Linked DNA regions of Arachidicoccus terrestris. The protein of the gene in region 2 interacts with the protein of the main gene of each other region in a pairwise test. Links are inferred from orthologs where the notes say so. Each region holds a gene or a part of one and is shown on either strand. Other genes may lie near its edges.

Region 1 (3,054 bases), 3.9 Mb from region 2 along the record:
CAGTAATAAGCAGTATCCATTGACTCTCAAGCGGGTGCATGAGATACTTCGATTAAATGCTGAAGGTGAAAGGCCGGAAAACCTGGAAGCTATTGAACTTGTCGGCAAGCAACATGAAGTGGAACCAAGTTTTGTAGATGTTGTCGGGCAAATCAGCTTAAGGTCTCTTGAACGCAGTGATAAGAAGCGGAAAAACAAGAGCCGCAGTGAGCGTGACCGTAATCGGGGTAATGATAGGGAGCGTCGCGGTGGTCAGGGCCCGAATAATCAGGCCGGCGTGGAGGGCGCCAAAACCAAAGGCAGACCGGATAAAGACCGCAGTAACAAACCGCCTCGTAATAACCGGTCCCAAGGCGACAACAGTGATCAGGAATCACAGGGCCAGGGTCGTAATAGTAATACTGGGCAGCAAAAGCGCGGTAATACCAACGGTAACGCCAGAAGAAATAACCAGGGGAACTCTAATAGCAAAGGAAATGGTCCTAGGCCCCCCAGGAATAATGGCGGCCAGGCCGGGCAACAGCCGAGAACTGAAAATAAACAGGATGACAGGCAGGAAGGTCGTAGACCCAGGCCGGGAAGAGACGCTGGTAAGGATAGAGGCGGTGAGAACAAAGGGAGCGAAGGAACGCCTGCATAAAATTAATTAATAATTCGCCTCATAGTAATTCCACATGGATTCAAAAATCTGACGGCTAAGCTGAATATGGGTCAGGCCATCAGGCGTAACTGGCGGTAAAAAATGTAATTCTATGGTGCCGGGCAGCAAGTAAAAAGACTTATCTGCCGGCATCATTTTTTTTGTACCTATAATAACAACGGGAATGATGGGGGTCTGGGTTTCGATAGCCAAACGGAAGGCGCCGCTCTGAAATTTTCCCAGTGGCTGGCCGGATTTGTTTCTGGTCCCCTCGGGGAAGAGCAGCATATCCATGCCTAAGGCAAGCACATCTTTCATCGACTGGTAGCTCTGCCGGCGGCTGAGTTCACTGGCGCGGTCTACCAGTACAGAGCCCCACCTATAGATCCAGCCAAATAGTGGAATGGAGGCCATACTTTTTTTAGCGATGGTTTTGGAAATTCCCGGCAAAAACGGATTGGTGACCATGACATCCAAAAAGCTGTTATGATTACATACGACTATATAATTCTGGCCTTTTTTGTACAGCGCTTCGTGGATCATTTTGCGTCTGCATCCTGTTAGCGCGAAAAATATCCGCATCCATACACGAGATACGGATTGCTGCCAGCCGGCTTTCGCGGGATCTCTGAGCCAGGTGCATCTGAGCATGATTACAAGGGCGGGTAGCATAGTGAGGAAAAACACCACCAGCGCCCAGGCAGCCCATATTCGTCCAAAGATATTTTTAATCCCTTTCAAATTGCGAATATTGAGTTTAATGATTCATATCAGTTGCTGAGGCTCCAGTCAATTGGATCCTTTTTCTGCTTGACCAGCAGCTCGTTGGCTTTACTAAAGTGCCGGCAGCCAAAGAAGCCATTAAAGGCGCTCAGCGGAGAGGGGTGTGCGGCTTTTAATACGTGATGCCTGGATGGGTGAATCAGGGCTTCTTTTTGCTGGGCAAACCGCCCCCAGAGTAAAAACACGACGCCACTATGAACAGCTCCGATCTTAGAGATCACCGCATCGGTAAATTCCATCCAGCCGATTTTCGCGTGGCTGTTGGCTTCTGAAGCACGGACCGTCAATGTGGCATTCAGCAAAAGTACTCCCTGTCGTGCCCAATGGGTAAGATCTCCGTGAGGCGGCATCGGCATGCCGATATCTGTCTGCAGTTCTTTAAAGATATTTTTAAGAGAGGGGGGCAGTGGGATGCCCTTGTTTACAGAAAACGCCAGCCCATGTGCCTGACCAGGGCCGTGATAAGGGTCCTGGCCTAGTATAACAACCTTGACGTTTTCAAAAGGCGTTTGCTCAAAGGCATTGAATATGAGCGGACCAGGCGGATAGATGGTTTTCTTGAGTGCCTTTTCTGCTTTCAAAAAATCGACGATCCCTTTAAAATAAGGCTTCTCGAATTCTGATTCCAATACTTTTTTCCAGCTAGGAGCGATCTGTACATTCATGATCCAAAAGTAGGTAATTCGTTTGTGAAAGTGTGTGATTCGCCTGTATTCCTGTCAATATTGCATTTACCCCTCATATTTCCCCGGGGTTAAGGCAATATTACAAACTTCGTTACGTTGATAATATGTTGCAATTCGCCTGTTTCTCCTGATTTTCATTTTCGCACTTAGATGCGGTAATATTGCGAATGTCTTTTTCACTCCTGATATCTATAATTCAGTAAACATTTTTTTGATTCTACGATGATATTTTTTATCGGCAACCTTATATAATTCATTCAGAACGTCTTTGGTGATGGGGCGATTGGGATACTTATATTTTTCGAGAAAATTCCGCAAAGCTTTATTGACGGTTTCTTCGCCGATAATCTGGCTTAGCCTGACCATAATGATGGCCCCTTTAGAATAGTAAATATCTGGATTTTCATCAGTTACTTTATACAAAGGCTGACTTTGTGCAAAACCTTTTGATGCATCATATATTTGGCACTGTACCTTCAATCTTTCGAGCATCTTTTCCTTTCCGTACACTTTTTTGCAAATCATCATTTCGGTGTACATTGCTAGGGTTTCTGTAAGCATTGCTTGACCTTCCCTGTTGTCAGGGGATATTTGGCTGTTGCCCCACCACAGATGAGAAAGTTCGTGCCCTGCAAGTTCGTTGATAACATCCTGCTGTTTGTCGGCCTTGAGGTTGGCGTGGAACGCAATATCTTCCGCCATAAATATTACGGCAGGATAAGCCGTTGCATTAAAACCCTTTGTAAAAGAAGAAATTTCGGCAAAATTGATTGACTCGAAAGGATAGGGTCCGAAATTTCTCGTACAGTATTCCAAAGCCGATTTTGTGTTGTCAATCAGGTGCTGAACGTTCTGAAAATGTTGCGGAAGGTAAAATACGTCAATTTTAATGCCTTTATAATTCGAACTTTTTACGGCATATTTTGCAGAGGCAACCGCGAATCG
Region 2 (3,243 bases):
ATTTTTGAATTTCTGAATAATCTAACTTAAAAACTCTCTTATAGCATGAGTAATGTAAATGCGGAAAAATTAAAAGCGTTAAAGCTAACGATTGATAAAATTGACAAAGATTTTGGGAAAGGCAGCGTCATGATGATGAACGAAAAGCCTAATAGTGTAATAGACTCAATATCAACCGGCTCAATTGGTCTTGATACTGCGTTGGGTATTGGTGGATTACCAAGAGGACGTGTCGTTGAAATATACGGACCGGAATCTTCGGGTAAAACCACTTTAGCGACCCATGTCATCGCTGAAGCACAGAAAAGAGGGGGCATGTGTGCCATCGTAGATGCGGAACATGCCTTTGACAGCAGCTATGCCCGCAAATTGGGGGTAGATGTTGATAATTTATTAATCTCCCAGCCTGATTATGGCGAACAGGCGCTGGAAATCACAGACCGTTTGATACTTTCAGGTGCCTTAGATGTAGTTGTTGTAGACTCAGTAGCGGCCTTGGTGCCTAAAGGAGAACTGGAAGGAGAAATGGGTGATTCTAAAATGGGCTTGCAGGCGCGTCTGATGAGTCAGGCATTGCGTAAACTGACAGCGACTATCAGTAAGACCAATACTATTTGTATTTTTATCAATCAGTTACGTGAAAAGATCGGTGTAATGTTCGGCAACCCTGAAACAACTACCGGTGGCAATGCGCTTAAATTTTACGCTTCTGTACGTCTGGACATCCGTCGCGCTGCACAGATTAAAGATGGTGATGTACCTATTGGTAACCGTGTAAAAGTTAAAGTTGTAAAAAACAAAGTGGCTCCTCCGTTTCGCAATACTGAATTTGATATTATTTTTGGACAGGGAATTAGCAAAATCGGGGAAATCATCGATATGGGTGTCGAATTGGGCATCGTTGGTAAAAGCGGCAGCTGGTTCAGCTATGAAGGTAGTAAATTAGGTCAGGGCCGTGATGCGGTGAAAAGCTTATTATCTGATAATCCAGATCTAGCTAATGAAATTGAAGGAAAGATCAGAGCAAAACTTTCTGATCAACAGGCACCCGAAGATACGGCAGCTGCAGTAGACGAGGCCGCCGAAGCTGCAGAGAAAAAAGCGGCAAAAAAATAAAAAGAAAATGTGTTAGTAAATTTGCATATACGGATAGCCTCGGCTATCCGTTTTGCATTAGAGGAATTCTCTGATACCGCCTGATACGTGCGTGGTTCCTCCAAAGAAAATCCTCAGCAGAATCTCCATTCCTACTGAGGATCTAATATATATAATGTGAGATCTACGGGAGGGCTTAGAATCTTTCCAGTCTGGAGAAGAAGAAATTTCCTTCGATCTGTGCATTTTCGTCACTGTCACTGCCATGAACCGCATTTTCACCGATTGAGGCAGCAAACTGCTTACGGATGGTACCTTCAGCAGCTTCTGCTGGATTAGTAGAACCAATCAGGGTTCTGAAATCAGCGACTGCATTGTCTTTTTCTAAAATAGCGGCTACGATCTGCCCACTGCTCATGAAATCAACCAGTTCACCATAGAAAGGGCGCTCTTTGTGTACTTCATAGAAAGCACCAGCCTGCTCTTTGGTCAGTTTGGTCCATTTCATGGCTTTGATAGTAAAGCCAGCTTTAATGATCTGATCTAAGATAGCACCGGTGTGGCCTTTGGCCGTAGCATCCGGTTTAATCATGGTAAAAGTTGTATTGCTCATATTTTTTAAGATTGGCCGCAAAAGTAAAACTTTTTAACCAATAAACAGATGGTAGTTTTTTCCTCCTGTTGCCTTGTAGTAGATATCCAGCTGTTATATCCATGTTTGACCCTCCAGGGCTCATTTTCCCCTACTTTTGCTAACCGCATAAAATCAGTTATTTTTGCGCCTGCTGGATTTTGGCATTGAACGGCAATTATTGAAATTAAACCTCCTGTTTCATTGAGATCAGGACTTTTGATCACTGAAAAATTATACATGAAACCGATAACTGAATTTTATACTTTGCTGAATGATACGATCATTTCCAAAAAAGTAGTGATTACCATGCATCAAAAGCCGGATGGAGATGCAATGGGCTCAACCCTCGCACTTTATCATCTACTGGTCAAATTGGGCCACCAGGTACAGGTCATCTCCCCTACTAACTGGTCATCTTTTCTGGACTGGATGCCCGGAGCTGATCTTGTCTGGGATTATGAAAAAAGCCGGATGGAGAGTGAAGCCTGTATCAATGCTGCTGAGTGGATTTTCTGCCTGGATTTTAATGTTTTATATAGAACAAAAAATATGGAACAGGTATTAACTGAAGCTAAGGCAGTTAAAATACTGATCGATCACCACGAACAGCCTCAGACAGAGGCCTTTGATTATGGTATCAGTATTACCGCTAAAAGCTCCACCTGTGAAATGATTTATGATTTTATCATTGCCAGCGGACATCGTGATCTGATTGATCCGGACCTGGCTAGCTGCATCTATACAGGTCTTATGACTGATACGGGTTCATTCAGGTTTCCTTCTACCACTGCTTCCGTTCATTTAGCTATTGCTGACCTGAAGAATTTGGGACTGAATCACAGCCTGGTACACGAACATATCTATGATTCCAATTCAGAGGAGCGGCTTCGCTTTCTCGGTAATGCCTTATTAAAGCGTATGGAAGTGCTTTATGAATACAATACGGCAATTATGACGATTCCGAAATCCGATTTACTGACATTCCACACAAAGACCGGTGATACGGAAGGGTTGGTCAATTATTTACTGTCGCTGGATGGCATCCGCTTCGGGGCAATCGTTATTGACCGGGATGAAGAGCGTAAATGGAGTTTCAGAAGCAAAGGTGATTTTGATGTAAATCTGTTTGCCCGTAAGCATTTTAATGGCGGAGGACATAAAAATGCTTCAGGAGGCAATTCCCCGGATTCGCTGGCGGAAACTGTCCAAAAATTTAAAACGGTTTTATTAGATTATAAGTCTGCTTTGAATTAATATTGCGAATCCAAATAATTAAAGATCTCATAAATTTAAAATGAAAAAACTCTTTTTTGCATTTTCAGCCGCTGCAATCCTGGGCCTGGCAGCATGTAATGTTAATTACAAGACCACGCCATCCGGCATGAAATATAAAATCCTCTCAGGTAAAGTGATAGGTGCAGATACTATGGGTGTGAAAGCCGCCGCTGGTGATATCATTAAATTTAAATTCAAATTCTCGATTCCGGAATTAAATGATAGTGTATGGCGCAATT

Evidence for each region.
Region 1: the proteins of K9M52_RS17305 (region 2) and ung interact in binary tests that used the Escherichia coli proteins (3 or more experiments, as listed by UniProt). The link is inferred for Arachidicoccus terrestris from one-to-one orthologs.

The regions. Positions count from the first base shown.
Region 1 is NZ_CP083387.1:528,619-531,672, reverse strand. What follows is about bases 250-2,969. They hold ung (uracil-DNA glycosylase), read right to left. Parts: upstream 2,089-2,969; coding sequence 1,411-2,088; downstream 250-1,410. Other genes in these bases: K9M52_RS02035 (M1 family aminopeptidase), read right to left, coding at 2,299-2,969; K9M52_RS02045 (lysophospholipid acyltransferase family protein), read right to left, coding at 647-1,381; ricT (regulatory iron-sulfur-containing complex subunit RicT), read left to right, coding at 250-640. In the rest of the region: more of ricT, read left to right, coding at 1-249; more of K9M52_RS02035, read right to left, coding at 2,970-3,054. UniProt on the Escherichia coli protein: Excises uracil residues from the DNA which can arise as a result of misincorporation of dUMP residues by DNA polymerase or due to deamination of cytosine.
Region 2 is NZ_CP083387.1:4,423,549-4,426,791, forward strand. Bases 1-2,909 are described here. They hold K9M52_RS17305 (nucleoside-diphosphate kinase), read right to left. Parts: upstream 1,709-2,909; coding sequence 1,292-1,708; downstream 1-1,291. Other genes in these bases: recA (recombinase RecA), read left to right, coding at 46-1,116; K9M52_RS17310 (DHH family phosphoesterase), read left to right, coding at 1,967-2,909. Outside these bases: more of K9M52_RS17310, read left to right, coding at 2,910-2,983; K9M52_RS17315 (FKBP-type peptidyl-prolyl cis-trans isomerase), read left to right, coding at 3,024-3,243. UniProt on the Escherichia coli protein: Major role in the synthesis of nucleoside triphosphates other than ATP. The ATP gamma phosphate is transferred to the NDP beta phosphate via a ping-pong mechanism, using a phosphorylated active-site intermediate.